DNA from 2 places in the Paenibacillus sp. 102 genome. Region 2 is predicted to be linked to the other one. Evidence: riboswitches for the same ligand, from Rfam matches in the RefSeq annotation. Region 2 holds a riboswitch; the other holds the start of a gene.
The links. A riboswitch is a leader RNA that binds a small molecule or an ion and turns the genes downstream of it on or off. The one in region 2 is predicted to bind S-adenosylmethionine.
Positions count from the first base shown of each region.

Region 1: linked by a shared signal. The riboswitch ahead of mtnW (2,3-diketo-5-methylthiopentyl-1-phosphate enolase) and the one ahead of AAIE21_RS21655 (MetQ/NlpA family ABC transporter substrate-binding protein) in region 2 are both predicted to bind S-adenosylmethionine.

Region 1 is NZ_JBCGHT010000001.1:550,948-561,759, reverse strand. It holds gene AAIE21_RS02910 (DUF3915 family protein) at 1-178, opposite strand, end outside; gene AAIE21_RS02905 (hypothetical protein) at 508-726, opposite strand; gene AAIE21_RS02900 (nitroreductase family protein) at 947-1,564, opposite strand; gene AAIE21_RS02895 (GGDEF domain-containing protein) at 1,926-3,218, shown strand; gene AAIE21_RS02890 (serine hydrolase domain-containing protein) at 3,313-4,449, shown strand; gene AAIE21_RS02885 (NAD(P)-dependent oxidoreductase) at 4,454-5,332, shown strand; gene AAIE21_RS02880 (DUF3909 family protein) at 5,337-5,669, shown strand; gene AAIE21_RS02875 (hypothetical protein) at 5,793-6,068, opposite strand; gene AAIE21_RS02870 (cupin domain-containing protein) at 6,379-6,891, opposite strand; gene AAIE21_RS02865 (methylthioribulose 1-phosphate dehydratase) at 6,869-7,507, opposite strand; gene AAIE21_RS02860 (2-hydroxy-3-keto-5-methylthiopentenyl-1-phosphate phosphatase) at 7,504-8,166, opposite strand; gene mtnW (2,3-diketo-5-methylthiopentyl-1-phosphate enolase) at 8,163-9,407, opposite strand; SAM riboswitch class I at 9,472-9,577, opposite strand; gene AAIE21_RS02850 (pyridoxal phosphate-dependent aminotransferase) at 9,630-10,812, opposite strand, start outside.
Region 2 is NZ_JBCGHT010000013.1:34,535-45,346, forward strand. It holds gene AAIE21_RS21635 (ABC transporter substrate-binding protein) at 1-687, shown strand, start outside; gene AAIE21_RS21640 (ABC transporter ATP-binding protein) at 684-1,433, shown strand; gene AAIE21_RS21645 (ABC-F family ATP-binding cassette domain-containing protein) at 1,849-3,393, shown strand; gene AAIE21_RS21650 (hypothetical protein) at 3,652-3,969, opposite strand; SAM riboswitch class I at 4,176-4,289, shown strand; gene AAIE21_RS21655 (MetQ/NlpA family ABC transporter substrate-binding protein) at 4,377-5,189, shown strand; gene AAIE21_RS21660 (methionine ABC transporter ATP-binding protein) at 5,202-6,242, shown strand; gene AAIE21_RS21665 (methionine ABC transporter permease) at 6,217-6,885, shown strand; gene AAIE21_RS21670 (DnaJ family domain-containing protein) at 7,021-7,392, shown strand; gene AAIE21_RS21675 (thioredoxin family protein) at 7,408-7,722, shown strand; gene AAIE21_RS21680 (hypothetical protein) at 7,736-7,987, shown strand; gene AAIE21_RS21685 (histidine kinase) at 8,147-8,290, shown strand; gene AAIE21_RS21690 (TetR/AcrR family transcriptional regulator) at 8,371-8,955, shown strand; gene AAIE21_RS21695 (MFS transporter) at 9,019-10,260, shown strand; gene AAIE21_RS21700 (helix-turn-helix transcriptional regulator) at 10,337-10,588, shown strand.

The DNA of each region.
Region 1 (10,812 bases), on a different contig from region 2:
CTTTCACTTTTAGAAGAGAAATTTTTGTTCCAATTGAAATGTTAATAAGGACATTACATAGTGATTTTCTATGAAAATCATCTTTTCTAGAATCATCGTTTCTAAAATCATCTTTTTTACACCCATCGTCAAAGTTACAACCTCTGAAGTCATCACGACCTCCAAAAGATCCAAACATAATTCTTCACCCCCTTCACACTTATAATGTATGTAAGTTCCATATGTGGTGATTGGACATAGCGTGGAATTTTTACTGGGATATTTTCTTATTTTAAATAACCAGATGGGTATTTGTTATTTAATGCTATTTGGATAAGGGCAAATGACAGGGGAAGATAGATTGCAACTTTTATTAGTGTTTTTTCTTTATTCAAGCATCGGAATTTTATAGGGAGTTATCCTGTATTCCTCATCTTTGAATCAACAAGAATCTTTAGGAGAGGTTTAACTATTCACGAATAACCGGATATATAGAAAAAGACACCTTCATTTATAACGAGGTATCCTTTACACTTTTTTACTTTTATATAAAACGATCGCATACACGGGAAGAGCTAACAGTAATGGTACGATAGATTGTGAGATATGTAGTCCTTCTTCTAGCTGTAGTGCTTTTTCTTTTGGAAATTGTAGCATTGTAATATTTGTGGCATCTCCAATAAAGTATAGAAGCAGCACAGTTACGGTATAGCTTAAAAATGCAATAAAGCTTCCATATGAATTCAATGAAAATCCCTCTCTTGTTATCTATTTGTTACCATTGTATCACAATTGTAACAAAAAAACACCCCTTATATTTCAATGTATAACAAAATTCGACAAAATACTGCGTTTTTGGAGGTGGAAGAGAAGTGAATTGCTATTTATATATGTTGGAATATTACAAAGAAATGACATAAAAACCGAAGGGAAACTCCCTTCGGTTTTTATGCTATTATGGGACTTTTCATTTTGCCCATTCAGTTACTTGTTCAACATCCATACGTGGTGCTGGGTGTCCTTTTAATGTAGATTCCCCAATTGTAATTAACATAATTGGTACATAGCGAGAAGAAACATTAAATTCATTCATTAGTGCTTGTGGATTAAAGCCACCGATTGCGCAAGTATCCCAACCAGTTGCCTTAGCTGCAAGCATAAGTTGCATTGCGGCTAGGGATGCATTAGAAAGGGCTGCATCTCGTGGATATTGTTCACGCGTATATGCAGATTCAATATTTTGTGCCAAACGTTCTTTTGCTTCTTCCTTCATAAATCCTCGCTCTACGATTGGCCCATATACAGGATCAATGTTTTTATTTGCTTCTAGGTCACCTAAAATAGCGACTACTGCAGAGGCATCAAGAATTTGTTGTTGATTATAAGCGATTGGATGTAAACGGCTTTGTACATCTTTACCTTGGAAAACAAGAAACTTCCAATGTTGTAAGTTCCAAGCTGACGGTGCTTGGCCAGCAGCTTTTAAAATTTCTTGTAATTCTTCTTTTGAAATTTCCTTTTCAGGATTGAATGCACGATTAGATGTTCGTTCATATAAAACAGTAAAAAAATCTTGCTGTGTCATAATATACCTCCAAGTTTTATGCGGATTTATAAAAAATACCATATGTAAAAAAACACTTACATTTTGTAAGTTATCACTGTAAAAGAATATAATATCTTTATTTTAATTGTCAAGTTGTTGAGAATAGAATAAAAAGGGGACATTCGTACAATCGCTATCATCCATGTAGTCATACAATAAAAAGATGATTCGCAGATTAAGAAAGAAATATGTAAAGTGAAGCTCCTATCAGTGGGAGAGTTTCTCGTTCCTGCTGATGCTCAGCCCTCACCAATCGGGTTCTTTTGATAACGGTCCCTTATAGAAAAGGATAGTGAAGAATTCAGTAGAACAGGCTATATGAAGTGAGTGAAGACTAGTGGTGAACATACTACATTTTTTATTAGAGAATACAGTTTTTCAAAATGTATTACAGGATCTCCATGTAAATGTACTTTATATAGAAGAAGGGTGTAATCACCAATATACGATTGACAATATACATCCAAAATGTATGTTTGTAGCAAATAGTTTTGAAGAGGGAAAAATGTTATTTGAAAAAGTGCGACCACAAGTTGTAATCATTTATGTGTCGAATGGTACACAAGTAGAGTATATAAAGCACATATATAATTCAATGAGTTCTTTTATTGTTATTTGGGATCAGCCAGTGACTTCAAAATTTGTAGATTTGCTTACAATAGGAGTACGAAATATTGTGATGGCTCCTGTTACACCACAGGGTCTGCTAGAGGAGATAAACAAAAGTCTCTATCAATTATCACTATTGCAGCAAGTAACTATTCAACAAGAGCTTCTTCAAATGGTGTTTGATTTTCAAAATGATTTATTATTCATTGTAGAAGATGATGAGATCGTCGACTGTAATACGAACTTTTTGAGTTTTTTTGGATATGAAAATTTACTTTCATATCATGAGAATCATATGATATTTGCGGAACACTTTGTTGAAGAGCATGGATATTACACAACAAATTACGATATTACCTGGCTTGATGATTCTTTAGAGCAATCCAGAAAAATTAAAATGTATAATTATGAAGGCGAAGAGTTTGTTTTTTTATTACGTGCTGTATCTGTACCAGAAGATTTGTCTAGGTTTATTGTTAAGTGTACAGATATTACGGAATTAGATGGGTTATATCAAGAGCAAGAACAGCTTGCTGCAATTGACTCTTTAACAGAAATATACAATCGCTTGAAGTTCCAACAACTATTGGAAGAAAAATGGAAAAACGAAGAGCGCATAAATCAAACAATGGCACTTATTCTTTTTGATATAGACGATTTTAAAAAAGTGAATGACACATATGGTCATGATTTTGGCGATTTAGCATTAATTCAGTTAGCCGAACTTATGAAATCTAAACTAGCATCTCAGCATATTTTCGCACGGTGGGGTGGAGAGAAATTTATTATATTAGTAGTAAATACAACGGAAAAAGAGGCCTTCCAAGTTGCTGAATCGCTACGTTTTTTTGTTGAAACGAAACAATTCTCTAGCATTTCGAAATTAACCGCAAGTTTTGGAGTTGCTTTATATGAGCAAGGAATTACAAAAGAGGAATTGATGCAGCGAGCAGATATTGCTTTATATGAAGCGAAAAAAAATGGAAAAAACCAAGTACGTTTATATAGGAAAGAAAAAATGTAACTTTTTCGCAACAAAGTGTTGCGATTTTTTTTTGTTGTCTGATAATAGAAAGAGGGGGGACCATTTATAATGAAGTAACTGCGGAGGTTTTTACATGCTAAAAAGATTGATTATGATGGTCTTGAGTTGCTTTGTAGTATGCGGAATTGTGTACTATTTTTTGTATACGCCGGAGAAGCAAGAAATGCCAACATCAAAGGTAATCCCTTCTGTTAAATCTGAATTACAGGATAATGTGGAAGAAAAGAAGCGACCACCAATTGATTATGCTAGTGTGGCACAAAAGTTAGACCAATATTTAATTGATAAAGACTTTAATGGAACCGTTCTTGTAACAGATAAAGATCATGTAGTGCTGAACAAAGGATATGGATATGCAGATGTTCAAAGTAAAATTAAAAATACACCGCAAACAAAATATCGCATCGGTTCAATTACTAAGACTGTTGTGGCAACGTCTATTTTACAGTTGCAAGAGCAGGGAAAAGTAAATATTCAGGATAATGTAAATAAATATATACCTTCATTCCCCGCAGATAAAAATATTACATTATACCACCTTCTCACACACACTTCTGGCTTACCAGGGAAGGGAAAGGGAAAAGGAAAAGTGAATGCTACATCCCGCTTGGCTTTGGTTACTTGGATTGGAAACCAACAAGTAGTTTTTCCACCCGGTACTGGTTGGAAATATACTGACTATAATTATATGGTGCTTGCTTATATTATAGAAAATATATCTAAGAAGCCTTTAGGAGAATATGTAAAGGAAAATATATTTGCGCGAGCGGGTATGCATGAGTCAGGCATGGGGAATATGGCGCCAGGAGAGAGACATTTCACGAAAGGGTACAAAAAGGAAAATAATATACTTGTACCAGCTCCAAAATTAGCAATGAACTGGCTATATGGCTGCGGTGAGATGTATACTACAGTTGGGGATATGAAGAAATTAGATGAAGCAATTATAAAGGGAAAACTTCTTTCACAGCAAAGTATACAAGCAATGTTTATACCTTCATCAGAAAAAAAGTATGCATTTAGTTTTTATATCTATCCTGATTATTTCCATAACCATGGTGTAGTAGCTGGTTGGAATACATTTAATAATTTTAATAAAGATAAAGGAACATTTGTTGTTTTATTCTCAAATGTGCAAAATAGCATAAATGATGATTTCAATAAGGAATTTCGAAAAATGGTAAGTGACTTATTAGAAAAAAGGGGATGAGTGGATGAAACAAGTAATTTCATCAATTGGTTTTATAGGTACAGGTGTTATGGGGAAAAGTATGGTACATCATTTATTACAAGGTGGTTATACAGTATATGTTTATAACCGTACGAAAGAAAAAGCAAGTTCTTTGTTAAGAGAAGGAGCACATTGGTGTGATTCACCAAAAGACTTGGTGAAAAATGTAGATGTTGTTATGACAATGTTAGGATATCCGCATGATGTGGAAGAAATTTATTTTGGAACAGAGGGAATTCTAGAACATGCAAGTGAGGGGACAATTGCAATTGATTTTACGACATCTACACCGACGTTAGCAAAACGTATATATGAAGGTGGAAAAATAAAGAATGTACATACGCTAGATGCGCCAGTATCAGGAGGAGATATTGGTGCAAAAGAAGGTAGACTTGCTATTATGATTGGTGGAGAAGAAGAAGTATATGAAGCATGTTTACCTTTATTTGAAAAACTAGGGGAAAACATTCAGCTACAAGGACCAGCAGGCAGTGGACAGCATACAAAAATGTGTAATCAAATTGCGATCGCTTCTAATATGATAGGAGTTTGTGAAGCGGTAGCGTATGCAAAGAAAGCGGGGTTAGATCCAGATAAAGTATTAAAAAGTATTTCAACTGGAGCAGCTGGTAGTTGGTCATTAAGTAATTTAGCTCCGCGTATGCTAAAGGAAGACTTTGCGCCAGGGTTTTATGTAAAACACTTTATGAAGGACATGAAGATTGCATTAGATGAGGCTGAAAAGTTAGAATTACCTGTACCAGGTTTAACTCTCGCAAAAGACTTATATGAACAACTAATAGAAGCAGGAGAGGAAGACAGTGGAACACAAGTATTATATAAAAAATACATAAGGGGGTAATATGATGAATTTAGAAAAATTTGATGGAATGATTGATGCTGTGCAGCGTACAACTTGTATGTCGATTAATGATAAACAAAAAGCAGCGTTTAAACAAAAGTATGATTTTGAGCCAACATTTGAATATGGACGTGATGAGAAAGGGCATTATGTTATTCGAACATCAAAGAAAATGCTAGAAGAAATGGAATTTTATTTAGCTTTAAAATATGACCGTGAAGGTATCGACCTATATATGCATGCTGAAATTGATAGTGTATGTTATGTATCTGTTAGCTACAGAGAAGATGCTCTTCATTTACAAGAACTATTTCAATTTTTGGAAGACAATAAATAAAAAAGTCCTTGTTTGAGGACTTTTTTATTTTGTTTAAAATATTTTTTTGGGAAAATTGGACGCTCATTTTGACAAAGGCAGGCTGTATGAAAGTAGATATATTTTGAGGATATAATAATGGGATTATAAGCTTGAAGCACGACGAGAGCGTTCAATTGGAAATGGAATAATTTTGGCCATATGGTTTCGACTGAATTGCTTTGTGCGAGCATGACGTAATATATAAAATGAAAAGAGAATAGCGACAGGAATAGCACCGTACAAACCAAAAAGTAAAGCGCTTACAGAAGATGCGACAAAACCTAACATACCAATTTCTAATTCCTCCATAATTGCCCCAAGAATAGCTGGAATAGCTCCACAAGTAACCCCAAGTATAAGTGCTATAATTAAATTCATGTTTTTCCCCCTCTTTTGCAGTTTTTTCGATACATTTTCTATTATTTGTATTATAACACAATTTAAACAGAATTTTCAGAAAAAGTTCAAAAAATGTTCAAAAATTATTGATAAATATACTTGATAAAGTGGAAAACGGAAAAATGAGGGGTCGTTCATTCTGGATAATGAATATACGAGGTGGGAGAAAATAAAAAAGCAGGCTTATTTCATATTTTGAAATAAGCCTGTTCCATAGGAGGATGTATATATGTAGAGTGAATAAAAGGAAGGAAAAGGGGGTCCAATTCCTTTTATTCAACTAACTACCTTAATAAATGGGAACCCAGCCTTCCGTTGTAACAAAAATACGAATGGCTACAACTTGGCGATCATCTTGTAATGTGAAATAATGTCTTGCATTTTCAGGTACAGAGATTAGATCACCAGGTTCAAGTTCAACATCGAAGAAGCGACCATCTTTGTCTTGGATGGCAAAGATGCCATGCCCACTGACAATAAAACGAACTTCATCGTCAGTATGATGATGCTTTTGTTTAAAGTTAATTAATAACTCATCGAGGTTAGGTGTTGCCTTTGAAAGAGAAATAACATCATGTGCTTTATAACCTCGACGTTCTGAAACATCAGCAATTTCTTTAGAGAATACTGTTAAAATTTCTTTTTTGTCTTCATCAGTTAAGGAGTAGTTTTCTTCTAAATGAGCAGGAAGTTTTGAAATATCCCATTTCTCATATAAAACGCCTTCTCCTTGTAAAAATTGCTCCACTTCCACTTCATTTTCAATGCGGGTATTTATTTCATGAATACGAATTTGCGCCATGTGAAACGCCTCCTTGAATTGATAATAGTTTTATATGAAATTGGAATAAAAATTCATATGCTTCTAATCTTTTCTTTGTATCAAAGCTATCTTTTCCCCAAACAGTAATACCGTGGTTGCGAATTAGTATAGCTCCAGCATCATCATGAATATGTTTCCGGAAATCTTCTCCTAATGTTGGGATATGAGCATGATTTTCAATAATTGGAATTTGGATAGAGGCTCCTTCTTCCCATATATTAAGAGCTTTAATAATTTCTTGATTAGAAAATGAAACTTCTTTGTCGTATACGTTTGTAATTACATTGTTATCAATTGTATGAACATGTAAAACACATCTAGCTTCTGTATGATTGTAAATATGAGTGTGTAGCAATGTTTCTGCTGAAGGGCGTAAATCGGTTTCTAAAACAGCCTTTCCAGTATGATCAACTAATAGAAAATCATCAGGTGTTGTTTTTGATTTATCTCTTCCGCTTGCTGTAATGAGAAAGGTCATTGGAGTGTTACTCACTTTTATTGAAATGTTTCCACTTGTAGCAGGAAACCAGTTTCTTTCTGTTAATTCTTTTTTTAATTTACTCAATTCCTCCCATTGACGAAAAAGTTGTTTCATTTTATCACCTCCAACAATTGCGTAACTTCTGTCTGTATGTCATAAAACGTTTCAAATGCTGTATAGGAAATTTGATGTTCTTGGCATTTTGTAATGAGAAAATCACGAGCGAATACTTTATCAGCAAGTTTTGCTGCTTGTAAATCTGTAATCGAATCTCCAATCACAATATTGAAATCACCGTTTGAACTTAATTGCTGAATCAGTGTTGATTTACAGAGACCACATTGATTCTTACAATGTTCATCGCATGGGTGAGGCCAGTTTACCCTAATTGTTTCGCCGGAAAAATCAGTCGTATTACAATAAATGTGCTCAGGACTAATGATTCCTTCTAGAAGAGGATAGACAAAAAAGTCCATTCCGCCTGATACAATGTGAAGTGAAATCTGATTATTTGTTTGGACAAACTGTGCAAACTCTTGAAATCCAGTCCGAATTACCGCTGTTTCTTTTATAAAAGTAGTGATATCATCTTGTAAACTTGTAGGTATAAGGGAAAATAATTCCCCTACACCTTCTTGAATGGAAATTTCTTGTGATAGAATCTTTTGTTTAATCGTTTCGGCTTCTGGTGGAGCGAATTTCTCCATAATGGCAACGATATTATCATTGTTCGTAATTGTACCATCAAAGTCACAAAAAATTTGAAGACTCATAGTTTCACCTCGTGAGATGGATTTCCCCATAATTGCAGTGCAGCATGTAAATCAGTGTTACCTGCTTCATGCAATGGTGTTCCTTGCAAAGTGGCATCAATTGCTGCTCGAAATGCTTTTCCCCCACCTTGTGCTCCGCTCGGATGACCATGAATACCACCACCTGCATTAATGACAACATTTTTACCAAAGTCGCGAAGGGTAAATGGAACAAAACCAGGGTGAATGCCAGCTGATGGAACAGGGAAGCTTCTTTTTAAAGCGGGATCTTCTTTTGTTAGTGCCTCTGTAATAAGAAGGGCTTCTTTTTTTTCTAATGCAACACTGCCGTATGGTGATGGGAATAAAGAGAAGTCGGCACCAGCATAACGAAGCAATTTTCCAAGTAATAATGGTGAAGAAACCCCATATAATTTCGATGATGCATAAGCACCGCTAACGGCAGGATGAGCCATGATAGGAATAGAAATATCTTTATCCTCTGCAAGTGATTGTAGTACATCTAATCCGTACGCAAAGACATTAAAAAGTAGGATATCCGCACCGTATTCGATTGCTCGTTTTGCATTTTCTTTTAAATCATAAGTACGTCCCGTTAAATTCACTGCATATAAAGTCTTATGGCCATATGTTTCGTATACAGACTGTAATACTTCTTTTCCAGCATGAATTCGTTTCGTAAGTGGCGTTAATGAGTTTTCAAATAAGATCTCATCATCTTTTACAATATCTACACCGCCAATTGCTTGATCACGTAGTTGAGTTTTTAAATATCCGATATTACGTCCAATCATTCCTTTGAAAATGCTCATTAGAAGTGGACGATCGTGAATATGTAAGAGATTTCGAATGCCCTCAATACCAAATTTAGGGCCAGGGAAATGTTTTTTTAAGTCATCTGAAAATGTTAAATCAATCAGTTTAACTTCGCCATCTAATGATAATTTGCCAAATGTTGTTGTTAAAATGGCTGGTAAATCAGGGCTGAAATTTAGTGATGGATAATGAATTTTAATGAGTCCACGTGTTACTTTTTTTCCAAGGTACGTATTTACATGTTCTTGTTCTTCTAACTTTTCGACATGAATGACGTTGCCTTTATGTTGTTTTAATTGTTCTTGTAATAAGTGTGGTAAATGAGTCCATGAACCAATTGTCAAACCGAGAGCAATTTGCTCTGCCTTTTGGTTTAAATTATGAGAATCATCATGGATTAAATAGGTTGCTGTTATTCCGCTCATTTTCATAACCTCCTAGTTAAATAAAAAAACCTCTCAGCTAAGGAGAGGTTTTTTTACAACCAGCTCCTTATCTGTCAGCATAATGCTGCGAGAATTAGCACCGTGCCTACAATTGTAGATCGGTTGCCGGGTTTCGTCGGGCTCGTCCCTCCACCTGCTCTTGATAAGAAGTATTTAGAAATGTTTAAATTTTTTCGATATCTGAATTTTGACAGAGTTTTTTTATGATGTCAATGGTTTTTTGAAAATTTTTAATTTCTGGATTCGTTGAACAGCTTCTTGTAATCGCTCTTCTGTATGTAATAATCCAATACGAACGTAGCCTTCGCCATGTTCGCCGAATCCGACTCCAGGTGCAACTGCTACATGTGCTTGTTCTAACAATAAGGCAGTAAATTGTTCTGATGTATACTCATTAGGAACAGGAAGCCATGCGAAAAATGATCCCTTCGGTGCGACAACATCCCAGCCGATTGAACGACACGCTGTAATGAGTGCATTTCTCCGTGATTCATAGCGTTCAACAAGTTCATTTACACAAGATTGTGAACTTAATAGTGCCTCACAAGCCGCCTCTTGTACAGCGCCAAAAATGCTGACATACATATGATCTTGCAATAAATTGATTGTTTCAATGACACTTTCGTTACCGATTGCAAAGGCAATACGCCAACCAGCCATATTAAATGTTTTTGATAGTGTATAAATTTCAATGCCAACATCTTTTGCGCCGTTTACTTGTAAGAAGCTAGTTGGTTTGTTACTATCAAAGCCAATTGCTCCATAAGCGAAGTCGTGAACTACTAAAATATCATTTTCATTTGCAAATGATATTGTTTCTTCAAAAAATTCTTTTGATGCAATAGCACCAGTTGGATTATTAGGATAATTTAAAAACATCAATTTAGCTTGTTTGGCAATAGAATCATTGATTTTAGTGTAATCCGGTAAAAAATCATTTTCTGCTAACAATGGCATCGTCTCAAACTTTGCTTTCGCTAAAGCGACGCCTGATAAATAGTCAGGGTATCCTGGATCAGGTACAAGTATTGTGTCACCAGGGTTTGTAAAACAAAGCGGCAATTCAACCAGACCGGCTTTACCACCAAATAAAATAGCGACTTCTGTTTTAGGGTTTATTTTGACTCCGTATTCACGTTCATAGAATGTCGCAACGGCTTTTTTTAAGCTTTCATGTCCGCGAAATGGCGGGTATTTGTGATGAACTGCTTTTTCTGCTGCACGTTGTAAAGCTGTTACGATATGCGGCGGTGTTGGTTGATCTGGATTGCCTTGACCTAGATTGATAACATCGTGCCCTGCTTCGACGACTTTGTTAACTTTTGCAACAAGTGAAGCGAAAAATTGCGTTGGTAATGATGTTACAATCTCGGAAGGTTGAAAA
Region 2 (10,812 bases):
CCGGTAGTTTCAATTGGAGCAATTATTCAACATAATACATCTGCCTTTGCATCGCTGAAAAAAGACAATATTACTTCTCCAAAAGATTTTGAAGGTAAGCGCTACGGCGGTTGGGGTGCACCAGCAGAAGAAGCGACGCTAAAAACAATTATGGATAAACATCAAGCTGATTTTAGTAAAGTAGAAAAGATTGTTCTTGGACAAACAGACTTCTTTAAATCGATTGGACGCGATGCAGATTTTGAATGGATTTATTATGGTTGGGACGGTATCGAAGCAAAACGCCAAGGAAAAGAATTAAATACAATTATGGTAAAAGATTTAGATCCGGCATTAGATTTTTATAGCCCGGTCATTATTACAAGTGAAAAACATACGAAAAATGATAAAGACTTTGTGAAAAAATTCATGAATGCAACAACAGAAGGATATAATTTTGCAATTAAAGAGCCAAAAGAAGCGGCTGATATTTTAATTGAAAATGTACCAGATATTAATAAAGAGCTAGTACAAGAGAGCCAAAAGTGGCTAAGTACGAAGTATCAAGATGATGCGAAAGCATGGGGAGTACAGAAGGAAGAAATTTGGACGAATTACATGAATTTCTTGCATGATAACAAAGTTATTAAAAAGAAAATCGATGTAAAAGATGCATTTACAAATGAATTCCTTCCAAGTGAAAAATGAACGGATTACAAATAAAAGATGTTGTGAAAGCATTTGATGGGAAAAATGTACTAGAAAAAATTAGTGCTTCTATACAAGAAGGTGAGTTTGTTTCATTTGTAGGTCCGAGTGGTTGTGGGAAAAGCACTTTATTAAATCTGATTGCAAGTGTTGAAGAGGCGAATAGTGGTGAGGTAATCTACAACGATACCCTTGTTCAAAAACAAGATATTGTAAGTTACATGCCGCAGCAAGACCTGTTGCTGCCATGGCGCTCCGCATTGCAAAATATTGTCCTCCCGCTAGAAATTGATGGGAAAGCAAAGAAAGAGCGACTTGCAGAAGGAATGGAAGCATTGAGGCAGTTTGGTTTAGCAGAATACGCAAATCATTATCCAGACGCATTATCTGGGGGCATGCGCCAGCGTATCAGTTTCCTACGTACCTATTTATGCGAAAAGCCGATTATGTTACTTGATGAACCATTTGGTAAGCTAGATGCCTTTACAAAAATGGAAGTGCATCGTTGGCTTTTAGATTCATGGCATCAAGAGCAGCAAACGATTGTGATGGTAACGCATGATTTGGATGAAGCAATTCTATTATCTGATCGTGTATTCATTATGTCACAAAGGCCAGCTACGATTGTAGGCGAAGTGAATGTTAACTTACCACGTCCGCGCACGATGGATATGTTGACATCCCTTGAGTTAAAAGAAGACAAAGCGGAGATTTTAGGAATATTGGCTCCTTATATGCGAAAGTAGTAAAATCCTCTTAACAGTTTTTAGTATAATGACTGTTAAGAGGATTTTTGGTTTGAAAGAAATTTTTAAAGAAAAAGAGGAACAAACAGATTGATAATGAATAAAATATAAGAGCATGGTACATGCTTATTATAGGATGATAATGATTTATAAAGGAGTGAAAGGATAAGATGACTTTATCAACTGTTCTTCAAATGGTTTTAGCTTGATATGGGAGAAGTCTGCCCATTTTTAAAGTTTAAGCCAAATTGAAGACAGCAGGTAAAGAGCCTTAATCCTTTTTTACAATAATGAATTGTAATGGGTAAGGTGTGTTCACCTTACCCATTTTTCATGTATACACAATTAAATAAGATCTTTATTTTGCTGTTCTCTCTATTTGGCTTGTTAGTTATAAAAAAAGGAGAGAACAAAAATGAGTATATTAACAGTAGAAAATCTTACGCATACCTATGGAGATAAAACCATTTTATATAATGCTTGTTTTCGATTATTACAAGGTGAGCATGCTGGGCTTATTGGAAGCAATGGTGCAGGGAAGTCAACGTTGCTTCGTCTTTTAACAGGAGAAGTTTTGCCTGACGGAGGGACAATTGAATGGTTTCCACATGTGAAGGTGGGTTTTTTAGAACAACATATTGATTTACAAGAAGGAACCACAATTGAGGAATATTTGCAAAGTGCATTTTCTTATCTGTATATGATTGAACGTAAAATGATGGCTATTGCTGAAAAGATGGCAATGGAAACAGATGTGGAGAAATTATTAGTGCAATATGGAAAATTACAAAATGTACTAGAAGGTTCAGACTTTTATCAAGTTCATACAAAAATAGAAGAAATAGCAGCTGGTTTAGGGTTATTAGATTTAGGAATGAAAAAAGATGTTTCAAAATTAAGTGGTGGCCAGCGTACAAAATTATTACTTGGGAAGCTTCTTTTAGAGAAGCCACACATTTTATTGCTGGATGAGCCAACAAATTATTTAGATACGGTTCATATCGATTGGCTAAGGGCGTATTTACAAACGTATGAGCATGCTTATATTGTCGTTTCACATGATGAATCGTTTTTAAACCATATTACGAATGTTATTTATCATTTAGAGGGACAGACGATTAAGCGCTATACGGGGAATTATGAAAGGTTTTTAGAAAGCTATCAATTGCAGAAGGATCAATTACAAGTAGCCTATACAAGGCAGCAAAAGGAAATTGCAAATTTAGAGAGTTTTATTCAAAAAAATAAGATTCGAAAAGCAAAGCAGGCAAAAAGCCGCGAAAAGGTATTGGAGAAAATGAAAAAGCTAGGAAAACCTAACGATGCACAAAGGCCGCGTTTTCATTTTAAAGTTCACACTGAGCCTGTAAGCCGTATATTACAAGCACAGCAGATTCAAATCGGTTATGAGGAACCATTATTAGTTACAGATCTTAATTTACAAGTAAAAAGAGGCGAAAAGATTGCAATTGTTGGTCATAACGGAATTGGAAAAACAACAATGTTAAAAACATTACTGGGGCAATTAAAACCATTAAGTGGAACAGTAAGTATCGGAGAACGAGTACACCCTGCATATTTTGCTCAAGAAGAATTTGCGGAAGAAATTACGCCACTTGAGCAAGTCTGGTCAGGACGCCCGGATATGACGCAAAAAGAAATTCGACAATCTTTAGCAAGATGTGGTTTAAAGGAAGAACATATACGCCAGCCTCTTTGCTGTTTAAGTGGAGGAGAACAAACAAAAGTACGGTTATGCGAACTTATGTTAATGCGGAGTAATATTTTGATTTTAGATGAGCCAACGAATCATTTAGATGTGTATGCGAAAGAAGCGTTAGGAGAAGCGTTGCAAAATTATCAAGGAACAGTTTTACTCGTTTCTCACGAGCCTTCTTTTTATGAGTCTTGGGTGACACGCGTTTGGAATCTAGAGGAAATGAATGTTACGAAAAGGTAAGAGGGAAATTTATTTTGGAGCGTAACTATATAAATACGCATTGAAAGACTAAGATAAACCATTCCTTTTAGGTGGGAGAGAGCATCTGTTCATGGATAGAAGTGGTCAGTGTCTTTTTTAGCCACATGCCATGTGAAAACAGAAGGAGAAAATGAGAGGAGAACTTCTTTTGTTTTCATAACCACGACTTAGATGGCGGAAATTTAAAATGGATATAAGTATGAACGCAGCTACGTTTCGTAGCTGCGTTCATTGTCTTTACTGATTTATTTGTAAACGTTCTTGAATGAACAATAGCAACTTAACAATGCTGTCTTCCCTATAAATATCAAATTTTTGTCGATGAAATTCACCATGTTCATGATAAAAAATAAGTTCGCCTTTCCCAGCAACTTCATTTATCAGCATATGAAAACTGAGTGGTGTTGCTACAATTGAGCCGTTATCATCTCTTAACAGAATTTGACAAAGCGTTTTTTGCTGTTCAACCTCATATAAAAAATCGTAATGAAAGGATTGAGCTAGTTTTTCTATTTGAGATAGGAGTAGGGTTTGTATAGCATGTGTTTCGTGCATAAAATGTAACCTCTTTTCTTGTATGCGCTGTTATCTAGTATAGTAATAATGAGTATACTTTGTACATAATTATTGCTCGTTATTTCTAGAGAGTGTCAAAATAAGTTGAACAATAATGCGCAGTATATTCAGAAAAATGTTATTGACAAAATTTTTTGTAAGATTTACTATTAGTACCATAACTTTTGCAAAATTTAATACGAATACTCTTATCCAGAGTGGCGGAGGGACTGGCCCTATGATGCCCAGCAACCGAGCTTATGAACCATAAGCTAAGGTGCTAATTCCTGCAAAACGATTTTCGTTTTGGAAGATAAGAGAGGAGCTTATTTTTGTCTATTTGACACCTCTCTTATTTGAGAGGTGTTTTTTGTTTAAGAACAGATATATATGAGGGGGAATTGTATATGAAAAAGTTATTGTTAAGTATTGTAAGTGGAACGGTATTATTATTAGGCGCATGTAGTGCTGATTCAGAAAAGGAAGCAAAAGCACTAGATGAGAAAAAAGTTAAAGTAGGTGTGACCGGTGGACCGCATGAACAAATTTTTGAAAAAGTAAAAGAAGTAGCGGCAAAAGATGGATTACAAGTTGATTTACAGGTATTTAATGATTATGTAGCGCCCAATGTATCGTTAGATGAAAACAGCATTGACGTGAATAGCTATCAAACGAAATCCTATTTAGATGTATTTAAAGCGGAGCGCAATATGAAATTGACAGAAGTATTTTCAACAGTAACGTTTCCAATGGGGATATATTCTAAAAATTTGAAGGATGTAAAAGAGTTAAAAGATGGAGATGCCATTGCTGTACCAAATGACCCAACGAATGAACTTCGAGCGTTAAAATTATTTGAAAAAGCAGGCGTTTTAAAAGTTGATCCAAAAGCAACAGAGAAAGCAACTGCAAAAGATGTCATTGAGAATCCGAAGAATTTAAAAATTATTGAGTTAGAGGCATCACAATTACCAACGCAATTAGGGGAAGTGAAAGCCGCTGCGATTAATACAAACTTTGCATTAGGTGCAAAACTAAGTCCAGCTAAAGATTCTATTTTCCGTGAAGGGAAAGATTCACCATATGTGAACTGGGTAGTTGTTCGTACGGAAAATAAGGATGACGAAGTTGTAAAAAAATTAAAGAAAGCGTATCAGTCTAAAGAAGTAAAAGAGTTTATCGAGAAAAAATTCGATGGTTCTGTTTTGCCGTCTTGGTAGGAGCTGATTATCATGATTGAATTGAAGAATGTTTCTAAAGTATTTACAACAAAAAAAGGTAAGATAGAAGCTCTGAAACCAACTTCTCTTAAAATAGAAAAAGGAGAAGTGTTTGGAATCATTGGATATAGTGGGGCAGGTAAAAGTACATTAATCCGCTGTGTAAACTTATTAGAAAAACCAACAACAGGAAATATAATTGTAAATGAGAAAGATTTAACAACCTTATCTACAAAAGGATTAGCGCAGGCGAGACAAAAAATTGGGATGATTTTTCAAGGATTTAACTTATTGAAAACAGTCAATGTTTATGAAAATATTGCATTACCTTTACGCTTAGCTGGGATTTCAAAAACGGAAATTGAAAAAAGAGTAGAAAAGTATTTACGTATTGTTGATTTGTTTGATAGAAAAGATGCGTATCCAAGCGAGCTTTCTGGTGGACAAAAACAGCGTGTTGCGATTGCACGTGCGTTATCGCATGAACCAGAAGTGTTGCTAAGTGATGAAGCTACAAGCGCGTTGGATCCAGAAACAACGGAGTCGATTTTAGATTTGTTATTAGAAGTTAATGAGAAAATTGGGATTACGATTTTGCTCATTACACATGAAATGAATGTAATTCAGCGTATATGTGATCACGTTGCTGTGATGGAGCAGGGAGCTATAGTAGAAAGTGGTACAGTGAAAAATATTTTTTCAAACCCACAACATGCAACAACGAAAAAATTTGTAAACAGTGCTTTTGCAGCCAAAATCCCGGAAGAATTACAAAAAGAACTAAAAAACACAGGGGAGATTGTAACGCTCTCGTTTATCGGGAACTCTTCAGGAGAACCAGCATTGGCTGTTGCTACAAAACGATTTCAAGTATATCCTAATATTTTATCGGGGAACATTACACAACTAAAATATGAAGCGTACGGTAAACTCGTCGTTCATATGCAAGGGGAAAAACACGAAGTACATAGGGCGTTAACATTTTTAAAAGAACAAGGAATTATTGTAGAAGGAGGTAAGGAAGAGTATGGGAAGCAAGTCCTTTTGGGATGAATGGAGTAAGATGATATGGGAAGCGACGATTCAAACATTTCAAATGACATCCATTTCACTACTTATATCAGTCATTATTGCATTGCCACTTGGCGTCACACTCGTTTTAACAAGGCCTGGTGGTCAACTAGAGAATAAAATTGTATATCCTGTTTTGAATACAATTATTAACGTCATTCGTTCTATTCCATTTATTATTCTATTATTCTTCATTCTGCCGTTTACAAAGCTCCTTATGGGAACTTCAATTGGTGTGAAAGGTGTAATTGTACCGCTTGTTGTATTTACAGCTCCTTATATTGCACGTTTAATGGAAACAGCTTTACTAGAAGTGGATCGCGGTGTAATTGAAGCATATCAAGCGATGGGAGTTTCTACTGTAAAAATTATTTGGCACGTTATGGTTAGAGAAGCGCGCCCATCTCTTGTGCTTGGTTTAACGATCGCAACGATTGGACTAATAGGTGCAACAGCAATGGCTGGACTTGTAGGAGCAGGTGGACTAGGCGATTTAGCATATCGATTTGGTCATTTGCGATATGAACCAGAAGTTATGTATGCAACGGTATTTATCTTAATTATTCTTGTTCAAGGCTTACAATCTTTAGGAAATGGGATTGCTAGAAAATTAAAGAAAGATTGATAGAATGCGGTGGCTCTATTATAAGAGGTACCGCATTTTGTATTTTTTGAAGTTCATTTTTCACACACCATATTATGGTATCATACAAACTTTTCATGTAAAATAATAGTAAAAATATGTAAGGGAGGGGACGAAGTGGATGTTTTTTTAAGTATCGCTGAAGAAAAAATTCGTCAAGCAATCAATAATGGTGATCTTGATGATATTCCTGGTAAGGGAAAACCGCTACAATTAGAAGACCTTTCGATGGTACCCCCGGATCTTAGAATGAGCTACAAAATTTTGAAAAATGCTAGAATGATTCCAGTAGAAATGGAATTACAGAAGGATATATTGAAAATAGAAGATTTAATCGCTTGTTGTTATTCTGAAACAGAACGAGCGAAACTAAAAGAGGAGTTAACAGCAAAAACCCTTCGCTTTCAACAGTTAATGGAGAAACGAAAGATAAAAGGAAATTCGGCATTTCGTATGTATCAAAATCAAGTATTTCGTAAATTACGCTAAGAGGGATAGAATAACATGAGAAAATTTCAAACGATAGAAGAATTAGTAGCATATATTAAAGCAAAAGATGTAGTGCTTTTATTCATCAAAACGGAAAATTGTGGTGTTTGTGATGTTATGTTAGAGAAAGTAAACCGCTTATTAGAACAATACCAAGGTGTAGAAAATATTGTAATTTCACTGCAGGATATGAAAAAAATTTCAGCGGAGTATTTAGTATTTACAGGGCCGACCGTCTTATTATTTCATGAAGGGAAAGAGATACTGCGCGAGTCACGATTTATTTCCTTAGAGAAGATAGAACGAGTATTACAATTATTAGAAGAATAAAGGAGGGGCTTATATGGGTTTTGTAATAGCGGCATTATTATTTTTAGTTTTCATTGGGTTGATTGTTAAATCAATTAGAAGAAATAAACGAAAAATAAATCTTTATAAAACAGGTAATGGTGATAGTACGACAACTACTGCTTCTACACCAGTTTTTTTTGCTGGGTCTGATAACTCAAATGATTGTGGAAGTTCTTTTTGGGGCGATAGTGGTTCTTCGGGCGGTGATGGTGGTAGCTGCGGAGGTGGTGGAGGCGGAGATTAAAAAGAAAGGCGCTCTTTACGGGCGTATTTCTTTTTAAACAAACGTTTGATTAGTTGGATTGAACCCGCATAAAACCAGCTAAACAAACGTTTGTTTAAGAGTTTATAAGTTTAATGTATTGATAAATAAGGAATATATGATGTTATAAGGGGAATGAAGATGGAGAAGCAGGCAAAGGTTAAAAATAAAGGGAAGGTAGCATTATTTTTATTTGTTGCAGGTGGCGTGTTTATTGTCAAACTTGGATTTAAGTTTGGAGCTATTTACACACTTCGAACATGGTTTGAAAATATTTTTTCCTAAATAAGGAATATTTCCTCTTGTAAAAGAGGTTTTATATTTGTTAATATTAGACTGAACGGTCGGTTTGATGAGGTGTGAACATGAGAAAAAGTGCAGAAGAGATAAAAAAAGAAATAGCGTACCAAGCAGAAGAACTATTTTCACAAAAAGGATACGCAGCAACATCTATGGAAGATATTTGTGAAATTACAAAGCGTAGTAAAGGTAGTATTTATTATCATTTTAAAAGCAAGGAAGAATTATTTTTATTTGTAGTAAAACAACATACGTATGATTGGCTTGAAAAGTGGAATGAAAAAGAAAAGCAGTATCATACAAGTACCGAAAAATTATACGGGCTTGCAGAGTACCATGTGGAAGATATACAACAGCCTATCTTTAGTGCAGTGGAAGAGTTTTCTATGAGTCAGGTTGTAGGTAAAGAGATTCTAGATGAAATGCTTGTTTTAGCAAGAGCGTCATATGGTGTTTTTGAGAAATTAATTGAAGAAGGCATAGAATCCGGAGAATTCCGCCAAGGGGATATCCGTGATCTTATGTATATTGTGAATGGTTTATTATCTGGGCTTGGGGTACTTTACTATGAATTAGACTCTACAGAAATGAAGCGCATTTACAAGAAGGCAATTGATGTACTGTTACAAGGAATGGCAGCTGAATCTTAAATCAGCACCTTTTCTTTTATATTAAATTAGACTGAATGGTCGGTTTAAAAAAGGGGGAATAAAATGAAAGATTTATTCAAAAATCGAGCATTTATGCTTGTTATGACTTCTGATATTTTACAGCAATTTGCAATTTGGATTCGAAATATGGCACTTTTGTATTTCGTTATGGAGCGAACAAATAATGATCCCGTCTCAGTTTCATTATTATCTGTTATGGAATACGCGCCTATTTTTATTTTTTCATTCATTGGTGGTGCGCTAGCAGATCGCTGGAATCCGAAGAGAACGATGGTAGCAGGAGATATGCTAAGTATGTTATCTATTATAGGGATTGTTTTCTTGTTAAAGATTGATTATTGGCAGGCTATATTTTTTGCTACGCTTGTTTCAGCGATTGTTGGACAATTTTCTCAGCCTTCATCTTCACGGATATTTAAACGCTATGTAGAAGAGAAACATGTTGCAAACGCCATTGCAGTAAATCAAACACTACAGTCGTTATTTATGATTTTTGGGCCAGTTGTAGGATCGATTGTTTATACACAGCTTGGGCTGTTTATTTCACTATATAGCTTAATTGGATTGTTTGTGTTATCGGCTATTATACTTTCATTTTTACCAAGATGGATAGAAAAAGAGAAAACGGAGAGTATTTCATTATGGAATGATATAAAAGAGGGATGGAGGTATGTCCTTCAAACAAAAAATTTATGTATGATTACAATTACTTTCGCAATTATGGGGTTAGCAGTAGGATTAACAAATCCATTAGAAATATTTCTTGTTATTGAACGATTAGGAATGGAAAAGGAGGCAGTTCAATATTTAGCAGCAGCTGATGGAATAGGTATGTTAATCGGAGGCGTCGTTGCGGCAGTTTTTGCCTCAAAAGTAAATCCGAAAAAAATGTTTGTGTTTGGTATGATTGTATTGGCTATGTCATTTCTTGTGGAAGGACTGTCTACATCATTTTGGATTACTAGTTTGATGCGATTTGGAACGGGAATTTGTTTAGCTTGTGTTAACATTATTGTTGGAACGCTTATGATTCAGCTTGTACCAGAGAATATGGTAGGGCGTGTAAATGGTACAATTTTACCGCTTTTTATGGGAACTATGCTAATTGGAAATTCACTAGCTGGGGGATTAAAAGAACTGACCTCACTTATTATTGTATTTTGTATAGCGATGTCACTTATTCTACTCGCGATTTTACCAATTTTACGTATGAAAATAAATGTAGAAGTTGGAAATAAAAAAGAGGATGCAAGTCAAAAGGGTGTTACGGATTCTTCGGTGTAGAAATTTTATTATGTAATTTTACTAGAAAAGGAGCGATTCACGCTCCTTTTCTATATGGGGATTTTTTGACAACGATATCCGCCAAATATATACTGATGTTGTAAAAACGATTTTACAGGTTAGGAGAAAAAATGTGAAAAATCAAATTTACGAATTCCGCACTGAAAAGAAGATTTCACAAGGTGCATTAGCTGATAAATGTAAAGTGTCCAGACAGACGATAAATGCAATTGAAAATAATAAATATGATCCAAGTTTAGCGCTGGCATTTCGTTTAGCTGAAGTGTTAGGGACAACGGTTGATCAATTATTTTTGTATAAGCAGTAGGGTTTTTATATAAATACGCATTGAAAGGTCGACATAAAACCATTCCTTGTAGATGGGAGAGAGTATCCGCTCATGGATAGAAGCGGTCGGTACCTTTTTTAGCCACATGCTATGTGAAAACAGAAGGAGCAAATGAGTGGAGAACTTCTTTTGTTTTCATAACCACGACTTAGATGTCGGGGATTAAATAGTTACATATAGTAATTGAACGATGTCGATAGAAT